Regions from separate parts of the Agathobaculum sp. LCP25S3_E8 genome, predicted to be linked through region 2. Evidence: riboswitches for the same ligand, from Rfam matches in the RefSeq annotation. Region 2 holds a riboswitch; each other region holds the start of a gene.
The links. A riboswitch is a leader RNA that binds a small molecule or an ion and turns the genes downstream of it on or off. The one in region 2 is predicted to bind FMN.

Region 1 (5,011 bases), on a different contig from region 2:
TAAGGGCCATGTCCATAATCACATCATTTTCTGTGCGGTGGATATGGTGAATCAGCGCAAGTACATTTCCAATAAACAGAGCTATGCCTATATCCGGCGTACCAGCGACAGGCTGTGTAAGGAAAACGGATTGTCCGTGGTAAAGCCCGGACTGAGTAAGGGCAAAAGCTACGCCGAGTGGGACGCCCAGCGGAAAGGGACGAGCTGGAAAGCGAAACTCAAAGTTACCATTGATGCTGCCATCCCGCAGGCCAAAGGCTTTGACGATTTCCTGCGGCTCATGCAGGCGCAGGGCTATGAGCTCAAACCGGGCAAATTTATTTCGTTCCGCGCTCCCGGACAGGAACGCTTTACCCGCTGTAAGACGCTGGGGGAAGCCTACACCGAGGAAGCTATTAAAGAGCGTATCAAAGGCTGCGTTATCACCAGAGTGCCCAAAGAGCGTAAGGGAATTTCTCTGCGGATTGATCTGGAAAACAGCATCAAGGCCCAGCAATCGGCGGGTTATGAGAAGTGGGCGAAGCTCCACAACTTGAAGCAGGCCGCAATGACACTGAACTTCCTGACAGAACATGGGATAGACACTTACCCGGATTTGGAAAGCAAGGTGGCCGAGATCACCGCCGCCAGCGACGAGGCCGCCGCTGCCCTGAAAGCTGCGGAACATCGGCTTGCAGATATGGCGGTGCTGATAAAGAACGTCACCACCTACAAGCAGCTCCGGCCCGTGGCGCTGGAATATCGCAAGGCAGCGGACAAGGGCAAATTCCGGCGTGAGCATGAAAGCACGTTGATTTTATATGAAGCTGCGGCAAAGACCCTAAAGGAACAGGGCGTGAAAAAACTCCCTGATCTTTATGCCCTGAAAGCTGGTTACAAGCGGCTGGCCGAGGAAAAAGAACGGCTGTATGAACGGTACGGCGAAGCGAAAAAGCAGATGCAGGAATACGGCATCATCAAGCAGAATGTGGACGGCATTTTGCGGGTGACGCTGGGAAAGGAGTGGACACAAGAGCTATGAGCATACCGAGAATGAATTACCCTCAATATCGCAAGGCCCGGAAGCTGACGCATGAGTGCTGCAACTACTGTGACGGAAACTGCCTCTTGCTGGACGACGGCGAGGAATGTGTGTGCGTCCAGAGCATTTCCTATTCGCTGCTGTGCCGGTGGTTTCGTGCCGCTGTTCTCCCGCTGGATGCGACCCTGTGTGCCGAGATCACCAAAGACCGGGACGAGGTGAAACCCTGCTCCGAGTGCGGCGCTGCATTTATGCCGAAGTCCAACCGGGCCAAATACTGTCCATCCTGTGCCAAACGGATGCGCCGCCGCAAAGAGGCAGAACGACAGCGGAAAAGATATTGGAAATCCATAAGAATTGATGCCTAATAGCGATATTGAAAATACAATCCGGCAAAGGCGACTTTACTTCGTCCCTACCGGATTGTATTTGTAGCCATACCCGGCTACGGTTTTTATGAATGTCAGTCCCTTTACAATGGTGGCAGTCTTTTTCCTGATTTGAAATACTGTGTTTTCTACCGCATGGCAGTATCCATTTGACGGTTCATGCCACACGGCCTGATATATTTCTTCTTTTGTAAATGTAACTTCTGGATTGGAGTATAACATATACAAAACATCAAACTCTTTTGTAGACAAAAATACTTCTTTCCCATCTACCTTAACAAGATGCTTTTTGATGTCTATGGTAAGCCGGGAGGAAGAATAGTCTATTCCCCAAAATTCCTGCACAGAGAGGCAGTCTAATCTGATCTGCTCCAATAGCAGTGATAAATTGTCAAATTTCATGGGGTTACGAAGTTTTTCAAATAATTGTATTTCAATTTTACTACCATACAAATCACGGCTAAAATTCAAAATATGAGTTTCTACCGATATATCTGTATCGTTATCCACCGTGGGGCGTGTTCCAATATGTGTAATTCCATAATAAATTTGATTGTCCAGAAAAATGCGTGTGATATACACACCGTTCTCTGGCAGTTGCTTTTCATTTTCAACTTTCAAATTGGCTGTTGGGGTTCCAACCAGCTTACCAATTCCTCGGCCATGAATGACTATACCAAAAGATGTGTAGATAGGTTTTCTGTTCATAGAAGTTCCTCAAATTATTTCGTTCATAGATAAAATCAACAAAACACAGGTAACAATAATTGCGATTGCCAACAGGATAAGCCCCGATGGCCTCCCTTTAGTCTTATTTGATGTAGTAACGATATATCCGCTTTTTCTTAATGATGTTATTACAGGCTTATAAAGCAAAAATGTAAACCCTGCATTAAGCCCCGCCTTTAATGCGTTGAAAGGCAGAAAGGCTGGAAGCAATAATTGAACAACCGCTTCACGCGGATAACCCATATAAAGAGGTGTGATAAGATAATTCCATAACAGCATAACACAAATCATTGTCAGACTACCAACCACTAAACCCATTACTGCGCCGGAAAGAGTGTGTTTTTTCTTATAAATGATTGCTGCTGTGCAAGCAAAAGAACAGGTGGAAATAATATTCATAATACACCCCAAAATGCCTGTCTCACTAACTGACAACATTTCAATTACAGACACAATAACGGAAACAATACAAGATGTCAGCGGCCCCCATATCAAACCGCCTAATGTGATGATAACATCTTTGGGGTCATACTTTAAGAACAGGACAACCGGGACACGGCCCACCACCATAGCGACATAAGCGATTGCGCTCAACATTGCAAGCGTTGTGATATTTTTTACTTTATTCATTTCGTTTCCTCCGAAAAAAATTGGCACCTGAAAGGTGATGCCTTTCAAGCGCCTATTTTGATAAAGTAAAAGAACCAGCGATAAAAATATCGAACAATTTCTTTATCTTCTCCTATCCAGACTATACTGTTGGTTTTGGAATTGCACCAAATCATGCGTCAAACGCTTGCGGACTTTACCGCCAATCGGGAATTACACCCTGCCCCGAAGACATCTTTATTCAGTTGTCAAAGTGATTTTACATCTCACATTCTAATCTGACAATATGTTTAAACGATTTCGGAATTTTTTCGGAAATCTTGCGGCATACGCAAAACGAATACGTCAGCGGAAAAGATACTGGCAGTCTACGCATTTAGGGCCTTAAAACGCCCGGTATTCCGGGGCTTTTCCGGCATGGTCGGTGAGGTGGTGGGAGGATTTATCATATACCCGCCGAAACGCTGTTCTAAATGCGTAGGAAAATCTTTCCGCCGCTGGTTTTCCTGCCGGTTCTGTGGTATGCTGGAATAAGACAAAAAACGACAGGAGTTGACACGATGGCCGAACAGGAAATGTTGCTGGACATTGATACCATCAAGGCCGCCGTCGCCGGTGAGAAGTGGGCCAAAGAAAAGGTGATCCAACACTACACCCCTATGATCGACGTGCTGGCCGTTGACGAAGATATGAAGCAGCACCTTATTCTGAAACTGCTGGAAGAACTGCCACACTTCCCGATGGGGCAGGCATAAAGAAAAAGAACGCCGGACGCAGAGGCACACAGCCCCCGCGCCCGGCGCTTTGCGATGCTTAGATCACTCTTACACTTTATATTTCATATTGTATTGCTCTAAAACCACATTGATGATATACTAAGAAAAGAATATCAAGTGTGTATCTACAAGTTAAAAGAAAGGGAAAAATATACTATGCTCAAATCAATTATAACATTGATAGTTACCCTTATTGTAGGAGTTGTATTCATGGCAATAGGAAATGATTTCCTTAATGGATCTACTGATCTCGGTGTGATTGTAGCCGTTGCCGTAGCGGGGGCCTTGGTTGTGTTTTTTAATGGACAGAAAGGAAAATGAAAGGTACGATTACAAAATAGGATTTTTGATGTGGAGAGCTGATTATGGAGAATATATTTGATAAGTTCAAGAAATTAAATTTAGACACCTCGCCCATAGGTCTATCAATCGAATTGAGAGAACCATTTTTTTGTACGCCGATTGGAGCCCAAATTATTGGGTGGGATAATGGAATACATTATTGCTTTATCAAGGGATTTAAGGAGATTGTTTTTTGCGTAAATCCAGAAACGTGCTGTAATTATTATGTTTATCCACTTGCTAAAGATTTTACAGATTTTTTAAGGTTGCTTCTTTCTCTGAAAACAACAAATGCAATTCAACAAGTAGTGTGGATGGATAAAGATGCTTTTGAAAACTTTATGAATGATCCTGATGAAGTTAGATATACAAGTAGTGAGCCAGTGCAAAGCATACTTCAAAATATTTCCTCTAATTTAGAGGTTGAACCGATAGAAAATCCATTTGATTATATCAAAAAACTCCAAAAGGATTTTCCGTATAAAGAGATAAAGTTTACAGATGAATTTTATAATATAACTGGTTTAACACGGCAAGAGAATATCTAAAAAAGTTGCAGAGGACACTTTCAACAGTGTTCTTCTGCAACTTTTTTGTTGACTAATTAAACTTTTGATTTTTGTGAGATTTCTTTGAAAAGGATGCCGTTAATAACCAGCCCACCAACTTGTTACCTGTGTATGTGTTGCTTTTGGAAGATGAATCAGATTGCTATACGCATTACTTCCGCCGTATGCAAGCGGGCGAATATGGTGAACATCGTATAAACTGCGATTTAAGGTAACGCCCGTATTGGCGGTGTAAGTATTATAGTAGGTATCAGCTAAATTAGACGGACGAGTAGTTGTTGCACCTTTGGCATAGTTAGCAGGCGGCATGGGTAGGCTTTTCCCGCTTACAGAATCAGAAAAATTAAAATTCCAAGCGTGTCCTGTTCTATTAGAAAGTGCAGTTGTTGTTACGCCACTTCCAGAAGTAGCATTATCATAGTCCGTAATAGTGTAGGCAACATAATAATACCCTGTTTTTGCAGGAACTGTCCATGTGTAATCTACGCCATACTCACTGTTGGATGTATATGTATGGTAAACAGAACCCCCAACATTTGAGTAAGAGCCGGATAATGTTGTAAAACTCCCCTTTAA
Region 2 (5,011 bases):
CCGTTGAGGCGACGGATGGCGGCATTTTCTTCCGTCCGCCTGCCAACCAGAATCACCATGTATCCAATAAACAAGATCAGATTGAGCGCGCTGAGCAAACCGATGGCCGTCTGCATGAGCTGCCGCGGCTGTCCCTCGTAATAGGCGAGATATGCAGAGACAGAGACCATGCCCAAGCCGGATTGCAAAACGTCCAGACTGGTCAGCAGATAGAGCGAGGTCATCGCGCCGAGGAACAGCATACGCCCCCGCCCATGCAGACTGTCCACCAGATTGACCACGGCGAGCAGCAACAATCCGTTATAGTCCAGATGCAGCGCCAAAAGCACGAGCAAGGCAACTCCCGGTTCCAACCAAAACACCATTCGGCCGTTTCCCAGCCTGCCGCGCCGATATGCAAAGTCGACCACGACAAACGCAAGTAAACTAAGCGCCGCAAAGGACACACTCCACGGAGCAGCCGGCAAAATGCTCAGCCCCTGCAAAAAGCTCACACCCTCGGCCCGCTGCACCGCACGCAGCGGCGTCAGCACAAAAACCGTACCGAGAAAAGCGCAGAGCGCCAGATTGATAAGCAACATCCCCTGCCGCAGCAGGGTCAGACTCTCATCTGTCTGCATCTCGCGATTGGCCGGTCCATCCGACATGCCAGCAGCCCCCTTTTCCCCGTTATGCCTTGTCTTTCTCCTGCAGCAGACAGCCGTTTTTTCTTTTCTGCTGTACTGCGTCGCAGAACGGGTTTCCTATGTATAAATTATAATATATATCCTGCACAAGGTCAAACAACATATCAGCGCATGCATAAAAACAGCAGGCAGCAAATCATATGTGCAGAACCCCTCCGGGAAAGAATCGTCATCCTGTTCAGAACCGGCAAAAAATCGTTTTCATGATTCCCCTAATATGATATGATAAAACAAGTAAGGGGGGCTGGCGATGAAATGGAGACGACTGTTTCTTGCTGTGTGCGGCATCGTGCTGACGGCATGGCTGTGCCTGACGCTGGGCGCATGGAAAGAACAGCAGGAAACACCGCTGCGGATCGGCGCGACCTATATGACAATGAACAACCCGTTTTACAGCGTCATTGACGAGGAGCTGCGGTTGATGATCGAAAGCCGCGGCGATATTCTGCTCACGCGCGACCCTGCACTCGATCAGGATAAACAAAATGACCAGATTCACGAACTGCTTGCAGGTGGAATTGATCTTCTTGTGATTAACCCGGTGGATTTTCAGCAGATTCGTCCTGCACTGGAGGAAGCGCGGGATGCAGACGTTCCGGTTGTGATTGTGGATTCACAGGTGAGTGACCCTTCGCTGGTTGCCTGCACGATCGCTTCGGACAATTACGGCGCGGGTGTATTATGCGCCGAACATCTGATGCGCACCCGTGATTCCGCACGCATCGCCCTACTGGAGCACCCGACCGCTCAGTCGGCGGTCGACCGCATTCAAGGATTTTGCGACACCATCGCCGCGCATCCACAGTATCAGATCGCTGGCCGCGCGAGCAGTGACGGTCAGCTGGAGCTTGCCATGCCGGCGCTGGACGGCCTGCTGGATGCCGACCCGACGATTGATGTGGTGATGGCGCTCAACGATCCGACAGCGTTAGGGGCGATGGCTGCGCTGGAGGAGCGGCATTTACTGGATCGCACGCTGGTTTACGGCGTAGACGGCGCTCCCGAAGCTAAAAATATGATTTTCGAAGGTGTGATGACAGCAACAGTCGCCCAGTCTCCCATTCAAATCGGGCAGACGACAGCGCAGGTCATATACCAGATTCTGTCCGACCAAGCCTACGAAAGCGAAATCATTGTGCCGGTCGAGTTGATTACAGCGGAAAACGTGGAACAGTTCGGCTCAGACGGTTGGCAATGAGAAGGGGTACAGGCAGTACAGCCCCAACCGGTATCTTCGCCGACCGGCCGAACGTTCGTTCATGATGCACAATATTTCTGCACAAAGATTGGTTTTTGGCCGGTTGACAGGGCAGGATTTTCTGCTATAATGGCTTTATAAAATGGTATATTCCTTTCTTCGGAAACGAGAGTATTCTCTACTGGCGGTCAAAGCCCGCGAGCGCAAGCTAACCCGGTGCAATCCCGGGGCCAACAGTCAGGTCTGGATGGGAGAAGAAAGCCGCCGGCATCACCGGCAGCTTCTCGTGCACGATGAAAGAACACGAAGCAGCCGGTATTGCATCCGTTGGATAGCAATCAACGGCTGCTTTACGATTTATCCGGCTTATTCGGTGGCAAGGAACCAAAAAGGAGGCCGTCATCATGGATAAACCGGTACAAAACGCAAACCCGCTGGAAACAGAGCCGATCTCCGCGCTGTTAGTGCGATATTCTATTCCCACAGCACTGACACTCATGGTCAACTATCTTTACAACATCGTTGATCAGATTTTTGTCGGGCAAGGCGTTGGCATCACCGGCATGACAGCTACCAACGTCGCGTTTCCGCTTATGATTCTGGTAAACGCAATTTCGCTGCTGCTGGGGGATGGGGCCGCGGCCAATATCAGTCTGTGCCTGGGCCGCAAGCAGCAGCAAACGGCAGATGCAACCATGTCGCACGCACTGACTTTAATTATCGGCAGCGGCATTCTTTGCGCGCTGGTGTTTGGCATCTTCGCCCCGCAGCTGGTGGTTCTGTGCGGCGTCACGGAAACCGCTTATACGCAGGCAGTCTCCTATCTGCGGGCGATCGCATGGGGCGTGCCGTTCCAGCTGATGTGCCCTGCGTTCACCGCCATCATCCGCGCGGACGGTGCCCCTCAGTACACCATGAAGTGTATGATTGTGGGCGCCGTTATCAACTTGATTCTGGATCCTATTTTCATTTTCCCACTACAAATGGGTGTCGTAGGAGCCGGTATTGCCACAGCGGTGGGACAGACAGCCGCCGGCTGTATGTGCCTCTTTTATCTGCGCCATATGCGTACCGTCCGCATTCGCAAATCCGCTCTGCGCCCCACGCCTGCATTGACCGGACGTATCGTGGCGTTAGGCTTTCCAAGCCTGCTGACGCAGACGATGATGGCACTGGTACAAATCACCATGAACAACCTGATGCGTCAGTACGGTGCATGGAGCGCCTTTGGCAGCGACATTGCCCTTTCGGTTTACGGCATGATGATGAAAGTATACCAAATCGCCCACTCGATGTTTGTGGGTGTCTCCTCCGCCGTACAGCCCATCAACGGCTTTAACTTCGGCGCCAAACACTACACGCGGGTACATCAGACATATCTGCTGGCCAGTCGGATTGCGCTCATCATTTCCGCTGTATGCTTTCTGGTCTTCATGGTACTCCCCCGGCAAATCGGTATGCTCTTTGTCTCGGATAATCCCCTGTATCTGGATTGCGCCGCCCACATTTTCCGGATTTATATGATGACCTTTTTCCTCTACGGTCTGCATATGACCACAGCATCCTTTTTTCAGAGCATCGACAAACCTGTACACTCGCTGATGATTCCTCTGGTACGGCAAGGGGTGTTTCTCATTCCGCTGGCGCTGCTGCTCTCCCGCAGTTTTGGTCTGGATGGTGCTTTATATGCCGTTCCCATTACAGATACGCTGGTTTTTTTGCTCAGCATTGCATTGGCGCTTACGGAGTTTCGTTCCTGGCGTAAAAGCGGATGGCTGTAAGCCACAGTATGAAAAAAACCTCCTGTCGCAGCATTGCTGCAACAGGAGGTTTCTTTTTACTCGTCAGAAAGACTTGCGCTTATCTGCATACTCAAGGTGAATAACGTGCTTTTATCCTCTATCAATGCGTGCTCTTGCGTCGGCTCGCGCCACCGGTGCGCAGCCATTCCTCATCAACCGGATCGATCACATTCACTTCGGTGGTCAGGAAAGTGCTCGCCATGGAAACCGCGTTTTGCAGCGCCAGACGCACCACTTTGGTCGAATCCATAATACCGGCTTCAATCATGTTGACATAAGTATGCGTGCAGACATCCATTCCCATTCCGGGCTCCAGCCGTCGAATCTCTGTCACAACGGAATCGCCGTCTCCGCCGGCATTTTCCACAATCTGAGCAGCCGGCTTGGTCAACGCAGTGCAGATGATCTGCGCGCCGACCTTTTCGTCCCCCGTGAGCTGCGCCGCATATGCCTCAACCTGTGTGCAGGCATCGCAGTAGGCCACGCCGCCGCCGACCACAACGCCTTCCTCCAGCGCAGCGCGGGTGACATTCAGCGCGTCTTCCACGCGATGCTTTTTCTCCTTCAGCTCCAGCTCGGTCGCTGCGCCAACATGGATCAGGCCCACGCCGCCTGCCAGCTTGCCCAAACGCTCACGAGCGCGATCCACCGCGAACTCATCCTTCGCCTGTGCCAGCATGCGCCGGAGCATCTCGATTCGGCTGTCAATTTCGTCACGATTGCCCGCGCCCCCGACGATCAGCGTGCTGTCCTTTCGAATGATGACTTTATCCGCCCGACCAAGCATGTCCATTGTGGCATGGCTCAAATCATAGCCGGTTTCCTCGCGGATGACAACCGCGCCCGAAATCAGCGCAATATCGTCTACCAACGCCTTTTTCCGCTCGCCAAAGCCCGGCGCGCGCACCGCAGCTACATCGATTGCGCCCTTGAGCTTATTGATAATGAGCGCCTTGAGCGCCTCGCCCGTGACATCCTCCGCCACAATGACCAGCGGGCGATGCTGCTGCGCAACCTGATCCAAAATCGGCAGAACTTCTTGCAGTTCGGTGATCTTTTTATCAGTAAACAGGAGATACGCATTCTCGAATACGGTTTCCATCTTCTCCTGATCACTCACCATGTAAGGCGACAGATACCCCTTGTCAAACCGCGTACCGCGAACGATCTCGCAGGAGGTTTCCATCGTGCTGGATTCGTCCACCGTGATCACGCCATCCGCGCCGAGCTGCTCCATAATATCTGCAATCATGCTTCCAATCTGTTCGTCGTCAGCAGAAACACCCGCAATGTGCGCAATATCATCCCGCGTGGCCAGCTTGTAC
Region 3 (5,011 bases), on a different contig from region 2:
CGTGCGCATCATCGTGCCGTCATCGCGCATGATTTCGCAGCACAGGCCGCATTCTTCCAGCCCGGCCAGTCGGCACAAGTCAACGGTTGCCTCGGTGTGTCCGTTGCGGGTAAGCACACCACCGTAGCGTGCCACTAACGGAAATACATGGCCGGGACGACGCAGGTCTGACGGCTTGGCGTTGGGGTCGGCGCACATGCGGCAGGTGTAGCCGCGTTCCTCTGCGGAAATGCCAGTGGTCGTATCCACATGGTCTACCGAGACGGTGAACGCAGTCTGATGGTTGTCGGTGTTGACCTTGGCCATTTGTTCGAGCCCCAGCCGCTGCGCCACGGTTTCGCTCATCGGCGTGCAGATCAGGCCCTTGGCATATGTCGCCATAAAGTTGACATTCTCAGTGGTGGCAAACTGGGCGGCACAAATCATATCGCCTTCGTTTTCGCGGTCGGGGTCATCGATGGAGATGATGATGCGGCCGGCGCGCAGTTCATCCAGCGCCTCTTCGACCGTGCAATATTGCTGTTTCATATGGATTGTCCTCCTTTTATTGTTTTAGAACCCGTGTTGGGCCAGAAATTCCATAGTGATGCTGCTTGAAGTGGATTTTTCAGCCGGTGCATACGGTGCAAGCAGCTTTTCAACATATTTCCCGATAACGTCGCACTCTAAATTGACCGTCTCGCCCGGCTTTTTGTCCAGCAGGATGGTCTGTGCGCCTGTGTGCGAGATGATGGATACGGAGAAACCGGTTTGGTCCACCGCTGCGACCGTCAGACTTACGCCGTCAATTGCAATCGAGCCTTTTTCCACGATATATCGCAGCAGGGAAGCAGAGGTGTTCACGGTCACCCAGACTGCGTTATCCTCGCGCTTTTGGGATGCAATTGTGCCGGTGCCGTCAATGTGACCGGATACGATATGTCCGCCGAAACGCCCATTCATGGGCATTGCGCGTTCCAGATTGACCGGTGAGCCGCTTTGCAGTGCGCCGAGGCTGGAGCGCCGCAGCGACTCAGCCATGACGTCCGCGCTGAAGCTGTCCGCTGTCATCGCAACAACGGTCAGACACACGCCGTTGGTGGCGATGCTGTCGCCGAGCTTGGTGCCTTCCAGCACGGTTTTTGCCGCGATAGTAAGTCTTGCGCCTGCGGCGCCGCGTTCAATACGGCGTACGGTGCCGATTTCTTCGATGATGCCGGTAAACATATTACAGCACCCCCTCAAGCAGGATGTCCGTACCCAGCGGCGTGACGGTTACGTTTTTGAGTGTCAAAGCGTCCGCCATACGGGCGAAACCTGCGCCACCAAGCGGCGTTTTGGCGGTACTGCCGCCAATCAGTTTGGGTGCGATGTACGCCTGCACCTTATGAACAATGCCTGTCTCGAGCGCTGCAAACGCAAGTTCTGCGCCGCCTTCCAGCAGGATGCTGTCCAACCCGCGTGCGCCAAGCTGCCGCATCAGGTCGTTTAGGTCCACTTTGCCGTTTTGGGCGTTACATAGCAATAGGTGTGCGCCCGCTTTTTTGAGTGCCGTGGCGCGCTCGTTCCATTCGGTCACGGCGATGACTGTGTCGATTTCGTGCGCGGTGCGGACAAGTTGGGAGTCCAGCGGCGTGCGCGCGTGACTGTCACAGACAATGCGGCATGGGTTGTGTCCGCCCTCGATGCGGCAAGTGAGCAATGGGTCGTCTGCCAGCACGGTGCCGACGCCAACCATGATGCCGGACAGGCGTGCGCGTGTCTCGTGTACGTGATGGCGGGCGGCTTCGTCCGTTACCCAGCGGCTGTCACCGGTGTACGCGGCAATTTTGCCGTCCAGCGTCATGGCGTATTTGAGTACAACATACGGGGTTTTGCTTGTGATAAAGTGGAAGAATACCTCGTTGAGCTGGCGGCACTCGTTTTCGCAGATGCCGGTTTCGACAGGAATGCCTGCGTCCCGCAGAATCTGTGCGCCCTTGCCGGCAACAAGCGGATTTGCGTCCAGACAGCCGACGAATACACGTCCAATGTGCTTTTCGAGAATGGCCTCTGTGCAGGGAGGGGTGCGGCCCCAGTGGCAGCATGGCTCAAGCGTGACGTATAGGTCTGCGCCTGCCGGGTCCTCGGTGCAGTTTTTCAGCGCGTTGCGCTCGGCGTGCAGGCCACCGCAGTATTCATGCCAGCCTTCGCCGATGATGCGTCCGTTTTTAACGATGACGCAGCCAACCATCGGGTTGGGGCTGACATGTCCTGCGCCGCGTTTGGCCAGATCGAGTGCGCGGCGCATGTAAGTTTCCGTTTGGTTTTGCAATCGGATCACCTCGTCAGAACAGCCTGTACGGGCTGTAAAATGAAAAAACGCCCCGAAAGCAGAGGCTTCGGGGCGAAACGCCATAAAAACAAAAAATCTGAAACACAAAATGCGTTTCAGAACAGCAAATAAGCGAAAACGGAGCAAAAGCCGTTTTTCGCACATTCTTCTTTCATCCAGACTATACTGTCGGCTTCGGAGTTTCACCGAATCATGCATTCGCTTTGAAAAAGCGTCCGCTCGCGGGCTGTACCGCCGGTAGGGAATTGCACCCTGCCCTGAAGAATCCTGATATTCGGTTTTAGCACAGCAGTCAAATGCTTTGCTGAACACAGTATATACCCGCAAAAGCAAGAATGCAAGCATTTTATGAAAAAATATGCAGAGGCGGCCAAAGCCGCCTCTGCAGTTGGGAAGAGTATAAGGAAAAGAGAAAAGAATGTGGCTGTCTACATTCTTATCATAGCGTAGTCGTATCAAATCTGAAGCAAAAGAAAATCAAATTTGTGCAAAAAAACAGAACAATGATGGGGAGCCGGTAAACCGGAAAAGAACGCTTGTGAGACAGGCGGGAACGTGTTATAATATTTCCATATTGCTATTATGGAACAGATAAGGAGCTTTCGGGGTGAAAAATCGCGAGCAAATTCGTAATTTCTCCATTATCGCGCACATTGACCACGGTAAGTCTACACTTGCCGATCGCCTGCTTGAGCAGTGCAAAGCGGTATCCCAGCGCGAGATGGAGGAGCAGTTACTCGACAATATGGATCTGGAGCGCGAACGCGGCATCACGATTAAGGCGCGCGCTGTGCGCATGGAATATGAGGCGGATGACGGCAAAACCTATGAGATGAACCTCATCGACACGCCGGGGCATGTTGACTTCAATTATGAGGTCTCCCGCTCACTGGCTGCGTGCGAAGGCGCGCTGCTGGTTGTGGACGCGGCGCAGGGTATCGAGGCGCAGACGCTGGGCAACACCTATCTTGCGATTGACGCGGGGTTGGAGGTTGTGCCGGTTATCAATAAGATTGACCTGCCGGCTGCGGATGCGCCGCGCGTCAAGCAGGAAATTGAGGATATCATCGGCATCCCGGCTGAGGACAGCCCGGAGATTTCTGCAAAAATGAATATCAACATCCATTCCGTGCTGGAGCGCATCGTGTCGGACATCCCTGCGCCGACGGGCGATCCGGACGCGCTGCTGCGCGCACTGATATTCGACAGCCAGTACGACCCCTATAAAGGGGTTATCGTCTACATGCGTCTGATGGAGGGGTGTATCCGTCCGGGCATGAAAGTCAAGATGATGGCAACCGGAGCGACGTTTCAGGTACTCGAATGCGGCTATATGCTGCCGCTCGGACTGTCCCCGCAGCAGGAGCTGTGCGCGGGTGAGGTCGGTTACTTTACCGCATCCATCAAGACTGTATCCGACACTCGCGTCGGCGACACGGTCACCGAGGCTGAACGCCCGACGGCGGAGGCTCTGCCGGGTTATCGTCCTGCGCGGCCCATGGTGTTCTGCGGTATTTATACCGAGGACGGCTCCAAATATCCCGACCTGCGGGATGCGCTGGAGAAATTGCAGCTCAACGACGCGGCGTTGTCCTTCGAGCCGGAAAGCTCGGTGGCGCTGGGATTTGGTTTCCGCTGCGGTTTCCTAGGCATGCTGCACATGGAGGTTATTCAGGAGCGACTGGAGCGTGAGTTTGACCTCGATTTGGTCACGACACTGCCGAGCGTGGTTTATGAAATTGTCAAGACCGACGGCACGGTCGTCCAGTGCGACAATCCGCATGATTATCCCGATCCGGGTCTCATCGAAGAGGCGCGTGAGCCATTTGTCAAGGCGACCATCATGACGCCGCAGGAATATGTCGGCAACATCATGCCGATGTGTCAGGAGCGACGCGGCGTATTTAAGGATATGCAGTATCTGGATGCCAATCTGGTAGAGCTGCATTACGAAATGCCGATAAACGAAATTATTTACGACTTTTTCGACGCACTTAAGGCACGTACTCGCGGCTACGCTTCGCTGGACTACGAGTTCCTCGATTACCGACCGAGCGATTTGGTTAAGGTGGATATGCTGCTCAACGGTGACCAGGTAGATGCACTTTCGTTTATTGTGCACCGTGAAAAGGCATACGGCCGTGCGCGCCGTATCTGCGAAAAGCTCAAGGAGAATATCCCGCGTCAGCTGTTCGAGGTGCCGATTCAGGCGGCAATCGGCGGCAAGGTCATCGCACGCGAGACAGTCAAGGCGATGCGCAAGGATGTGCTGGCTAAGTGCTACGGCGGCGACATCACGCGAAAGAAAAAGCTGTTGGAAAAACAAAAGGAAGGTAAGAAAAAGATGCGTTCGCTCGGCACGGTGCAGATTCCGACCGAAGCGTTCATGGCGGTCTTGAAGCTGGATGAGGAATCATGAGCAAATTCAGTTATAATAATCGGCCTTTGGGGTTGTATCTGCACATTCCGTTCTGTGTAAAAAAATGTGCTTACTGTGATTTTTATTCCGTGACTGATGCAGAGTTGATGAAAAATTACGTTTCGGCGCTGCTGACGCATATTCGCGAATACGGGAAAACGTGCAGCGGCTACACGGTGGACACTGTGTATGTCGGCGGCGGCACGCCGACCTGTCTGGGACCGAAGTATCTTGGCCGCATCCTGCAGGAGGTGCGCAATAAATTTCCGCTTGCGGAC
Region 4 (5,011 bases), on a different contig from region 2:
GGATTTGGTGAAGTTTTGTCTCAATATCATGGACTACCTGTAGAAAGTCCTTATGTAACCGGAGAAATTGTGCGGCAGTTTGTGAAGGAGTGAAAACATGCCACAGGAAAAGACTAAATCCAACGGAAAGTCACAGCTGCTTCGGGATTTGAAAAACGGTACTTTTGCATCGCTTTATGTGCTCTACGGCGAGGAAAGCTATCTAAAAGAATATTATTTGCAGCAGCTCAAAGAGAAAGTCATTGATCCGACATTTGCGGATTTTAATCGGATTGAATTAGAGGGAAAGGGGCTGACTCCAGAGCAGCTTACCGAGGCGGTAGACAGTTATCCTGCAATGTCGGAAAAGAAACTCATCATCGTGACAGATTTTGATTTGTTCAAACCGCCAGCGGGTTTCTCTGATGTGCTGCCCGCATTACTGGAAGATTTACCAGACTATGTTTGTCTGGTGTTCTACTATGATATTTTGGATGGTAAACCAGACAAACGAACAAAGTTATATAAGACGCTGCAAAAGGTCGCTTGTTTTGTGGAGTTTACTCACATGGAAGAGCGTGAACTGGTTGCGTGGTTGGAGCGACGCGCCCGTGCGCTTGGTTGTGCCATCTCACCGGAGGATGCGTCGTACATGATTTTCCTTTGTGGGAATTCTATGACCAATTTGGCGGGAGAGATAGAAAAGGCTGCAGCTCACACCACTACGGGGGAAATCAAAAAATACAACATTGATGCAGTCTGCTCACCGATTTTAGATGCTGTGGTTTTTGATTTGACCGATGCTATAACAGCAGGAAAATTTGAACGCGCAGTGTCTTTAGTAGGTGATTTGATTGCACAGAAGAACAATGAAGTGATGATTTTTACGACAATCACACGCCATATTCAGCGTTTATATGCGGCGAAGCTGTGCGCGGAAGCGCGTGGAGGAGAAAAACAGCTGATGGACATGATTGGCTCTAAATCTCCATATTACGCCAAGCAGTTACAAAACGCAGCACGACGTGTATCCCTAAAATGGCTGCGTCAGGTTGCTTCTCTGTGCGCACAAACCGATGCTGCGCTAAAGGGCAGCGCGGTGGATCGCCAAAAGCAGATTGAATTAACGCTGTTGTCTATGGCATCCGCATTGAGGGAGGGCTAATGTGATACGAGTTCGTGAAGCAATTGTAGTAGAAGGACGCTACGACGTGAATACGGTCCGTCAGGTTGTGGATGCAGTTGTGCTGGAAAGCGGGGGCTTTCGGATTTTTCATGATAAGGACCAGCTCCGCTTACTGCGAAAAATTGCGTTATCACGTGGCTTAATTGTGTTGACGGATAGCGATGGGGCTGGTTTTGTCATTCGCAATTATATAAAAGGAGCATTACCGCCTGGAAGCGTGAAGCAAGCATATATTCCGGACGTTGTCGGCAAGGAGCGACGCAAACGTCATGGTTCAAAGGAAGGAAAGCTTGGGGTAGAAGGGATGCGCCCAGAGGTCATTTTGGAGGCGTTGCGTCGTGCCGGCGCTACTTTTGAGGACGAAGCATACTCTTCCGCACAGGATAAAAAGCCAATCAGCAAGGCAGATTTTTTTGCATGGGGATTATCCGGTCAACCGAACAGCGTAAAACGTCGTACAGAAGTGCTCAAAGCGTTGGATTTACCATCCCATATGACGGCCAATGCGCTATTGGAATTTATCAATGCAGTTTCTTGCCGGGCTGAAATGGAAGAGATCATTGATAGAATATCAGTAGGGGATTGACAAGTATGGCAGATAAGCCTATAATAATATCATAAATAAATAGTTCTGTTTCAGGGCGGAGTGAAAGTCTCCACCGGCAGTATACGGACGGTTTGTCCGATAGTCTGCGAGCCGAAAGGCATGATGGGTGTAAATCCCAACCGACGGTTATAGTCCGGATGAAAGAAACAGGTGTATTTCGGTACGTCTGCATGCCCTTGGATTGTTCCAAGGGCTTTTTGTTACCCAAACAAACAGAACTCCTTGCAAAGGAGAAGATAGTCATGACGAAAACCAGTAAAATTACGTATACCGCAGTATTTGCGGCCATCGCTACCGTTTTGATGTATTTTGAATTTCCGATTCCGTTCATGCCGCCGTTTCTGAAGGTGGATCTGTCGGGGGCCGTTGTTTTGATTGGAGCATTCATCTTTGGCATTGGTCCGGCTATTACGATGATAGGTATCAAAGATCTGATCCATTTGACACAGAGCCAAACTGCAGGATCGGGTGAATTGGCAGATTTTTTGATGTTGTCAACGTTGGTTGTCATTGCGGTACTTATTTATCGTGCGCATAAGTCCAGAAAAATGGCGGCTGTAGGGTGTCTGTGCGGTTCTGTCGCCATGGCCGGCATGGGCATGCTGACAAATTACTGCTTGATTATTCCGTTTTATGTCAATGGAATGGGGTGGAATCTAGATGCTATTTTTGATATGTGCCGAGCGGTCAACCCCGCAATCAATGGAATGGGTGCCTACCTTTTGTTGGGAATTTTGCCGTTTAATCTGATTAAAGGTGTTATTTTAACGATTATAACTATGGTTGCCTATAAGAAACTGAGTGTTTTCATCAAATCAAAGCAAATAGCAATTCATATGCGGCAAAAAGCCAACTAAAAACTAAACAAATGGGGGACATGGACGGAAAACGTTTATGTCCCTTTGTTTTTATGCTGGAGGTTGTAATGGATAGAAGAAAAAGATGGATACATGCATTTGTGCTGTGCGCGATTGGTATTGGAATTGCGGGTTTGCAGTGTGGTTTGGTGACACGAAATTATACACTGGAAACTGAAAAATTGAAGGAAGGGCAGGGAATGCGTCTTTTGATGCTTTCCGATTTGCACAGCTGCATTTATGGAGAGAACCAATGTCAGTTGATGGAGCGAATTATCCGCGAACAACCGGACTGCATCTTGCTGTGTGGAGATATCGTAGATGATAAGATTCCTCGCGACGGAGCAGAACAATTATTGCAGCAAATCACTCAAATTGCACCTTGCTATTATGTGTCGGGCAATCATGAATTCTGGAGCGGTCAAGCGGAAGATATCTTTGATATGATTGAGCAATATGGTGTTCACGTTCTGCGTAACGACCAAGAAACCGTAACTATAAATGAAGTCAGTTTCATACTGTGCGGTGTGGATGATCCTGCCTCAACAGGGACTCAACAGGCTCGTTCATACGGAGAATCGGAAGAATATCGACGTACTTTATCACAGTTCCAAAATCTGGACGAAAAGCAGTTGTGTGTGTTGCTGGCGCATCGACCTGAATATATCACAGAGTATGCAAAGTATCCGTTTGACTTGGTATTGTGCGGACATGCGCATGGCGGTCAATGGCGCATCCCATATCTGCTCAACGGTTTGATTGCACCCAATCAGGGATTTTTCCCGAAATATGCTGGTGGCCAATACACCTGTGGCAGTATGACTGAAATCGTAGGTCGCGGTTTGGCACGTGATTGGAAGCCGCGATTGTTCAATCCACCGGAAATTGTAGTGGTTGATTTGAGTGGTACAGGAGAGTAAATAGCCTTCTAAATTCAATATATATAATTATACAAAAGAAAAGTTTTGTATAATTAAGGGGATGGTAAATCCCAAAAAACGAATTAGAAACTCCGGATACATTCCAACGCTGGCGTATCCGGAGTTTCTTCATTGCCATGTCACTCTAATTGGATGATTGTACAATAGCCGCACGATTTCACTGGTATTGTAAGCGCCTGTCAAATCGTTTTGTAGGCTGCTTTGATATTGTGCCCAAAGTTGCAATCCGTTTCGATCACAGACAACTACATCAAAACCTGTCTGCATCATTCCACTATAGCGATCATAACTTTCACCCGCCAATGCCAGCTTACCATCCTGGTAATCTATCGCACTGCTGTCTATGTTCCTCGGCAGATATTGATAATCCAATGTATTGGTTGTTTGCATATCAATATGGAATTTTCCATCTTTGTCTGGCAGCAATACCGTTGCGGTTTTGTCAATAATGGTAACGATAAAATTTTTGCTTTCTGGCAACAAGTACAGCAATCCGCTTCCGTTTTGTGTTGCTTGAAGTACTAGCCGTTGTATCTGCTGCATGGTATCCATCGAAATCACAGTTAAGTAGTATACATTATTTTCTCGCGTGTACAAAAGTAATGTTTTCCCATCCGACCACTGACACAGGTCAAGAAACTCCTCTTTTGGGTCAATCGGATACACAAGCTGCAGACTGTCAAGATGCAAACGGCCATTTTCTAGTGTTTGTATTGCATTTCCTTGATGCTGCACTTTTCCTGCTGTGTAATTCATCGCATAAATTCCATATCCCCCCGGAATCAGGCTGGTATCCACGATATGGTTTTGGTTTGTACGATTATTGAAAGAAAAATAAATGGTTTCCGGTGTAACAATTCCTTGTGTATAAAAATTGAACTGCTCACCTTCGTTCGAATTCGTACCTGATGAGTAAACCATCCCAGCGCTGTCTTTTTCCAATGAAATTGTGAGTTTCTCGTTCGGAAGTACTGGGATACGGAAAAATTCCTCCAGTTTATTTTGTATCGATGCATCATATCCCGGAACGGTGGTGCTCCAAATGCCAAAATCCTGCTGGATTCCTTTCAAACTGATAAACCCGGCGAGCGGATAATACTTGCAATAATCCGCAACATTAATGGTTTTCTGCGCTTCCTGACCGGGTTTTGCGCTATCATACAGCTCCTGATAGGCAAGATCCAAGCCGGTACGCTTGTTTTTCGGTATATCCAGAAAGTTGCTCCCACTGGAACCGAGATCGGAATACAGTTCAATACCTCGATAAGATTCTTCCGATTCCTCTTCTTGTTCGGTATTAAAAAAGTGATATGCCGTCTGCGTGATCGGCGGCTCATCCCTTTGCAGCAGCATGGTAGAATCCCAAAACAGCTGCCCACCGTAGGTGGCATGCATCTGGATCGATAGACCATCCGCAGCGGCAGAATCTCCCGCCAATACG

Region 1: it holds a riboswitch for FMN, as region 2 does, so the genes downstream of both, ACTQ34_RS00450 (ECF transporter S component) here and ACTQ34_RS04145 (MATE family efflux transporter) in region 2, are expected to answer to the same signal.
Region 3: it holds a riboswitch for FMN, as region 2 does, so the genes downstream of both, ribD (bifunctional diaminohydroxyphosphoribosylaminopyrimidine deaminase/5-amino-6-(5-phosphoribosylamino)uracil reductase RibD) here and ACTQ34_RS04145 (MATE family efflux transporter) in region 2, are expected to answer to the same signal.
Region 4: it holds a riboswitch for FMN, as region 2 does, so the genes downstream of both, ACTQ34_RS05450 (ECF transporter S component) here and ACTQ34_RS04145 (MATE family efflux transporter) in region 2, are expected to answer to the same signal.

What each region holds. Positions count from the first base shown of each region.
Region 1 covers NZ_JBQKJR010000001.1:74,712-79,722, forward strand. The annotation lists gene ACTQ34_RS00435 (relaxase/mobilization nuclease domain-containing protein) at 1-1,021, shown strand, start outside; gene ACTQ34_RS00440 (cysteine-rich VLP domain-containing protein) at 1,018-1,389, shown strand; gene ACTQ34_RS00445 (riboflavin kinase) at 1,426-2,118, opposite strand; gene ACTQ34_RS00450 (ECF transporter S component) at 2,128-2,769, opposite strand; FMN riboswitch at 2,870-2,985, opposite strand; gene ACTQ34_RS00455 (helix-turn-helix domain-containing protein) at 3,309-3,503, shown strand; gene ACTQ34_RS00460 (hypothetical protein) at 3,890-4,414, shown strand; gene ACTQ34_RS00465 (HNH endonuclease signature motif containing protein) at 4,514-5,011, opposite strand, start outside.
Region 2 covers NZ_JBQKJR010000006.1:89,047-94,057, forward strand. The annotation lists gene ACTQ34_RS04135 (sensor histidine kinase) at 1-647, opposite strand, end outside; gene ACTQ34_RS04140 (sugar ABC transporter substrate-binding protein) at 937-1,884, shown strand; FMN riboswitch at 2,036-2,147, shown strand; gene ACTQ34_RS04145 (MATE family efflux transporter) at 2,289-3,665, shown strand; gene groL (chaperonin GroEL) at 3,787-5,011, opposite strand, start outside.
Region 3 covers NZ_JBQKJR010000062.1:7,768-12,778, reverse strand. The annotation lists gene ACTQ34_RS15225 (bifunctional 3,4-dihydroxy-2-butanone-4-phosphate synthase/GTP cyclohydrolase II) at 1-528, opposite strand, end outside; gene ACTQ34_RS15220 (riboflavin synthase) at 553-1,206, opposite strand; gene ribD (bifunctional diaminohydroxyphosphoribosylaminopyrimidine deaminase/5-amino-6-(5-phosphoribosylamino)uracil reductase RibD) at 1,208-2,269, opposite strand; FMN riboswitch at 2,454-2,583, opposite strand; gene lepA (translation elongation factor 4) at 2,922-4,733, shown strand; gene hemW (radical SAM family heme chaperone HemW) at 4,730-5,011, shown strand, end outside.
Region 4 covers NZ_JBQKJR010000009.1:74,255-79,265, forward strand. The annotation lists gene ACTQ34_RS05435 (ComEC/Rec2 family competence protein) at 1-93, shown strand, start outside; gene holA (DNA polymerase III subunit delta) at 149-1,144, shown strand; gene ACTQ34_RS05445 (toprim domain-containing protein) at 1,146-1,751, shown strand; FMN riboswitch at 1,794-1,925, shown strand; gene ACTQ34_RS05450 (ECF transporter S component) at 2,015-2,629, shown strand; gene ACTQ34_RS05455 (metallophosphoesterase) at 2,650-3,549, shown strand; gene ACTQ34_RS05460 (hypothetical protein) at 3,679-5,011, opposite strand, start outside.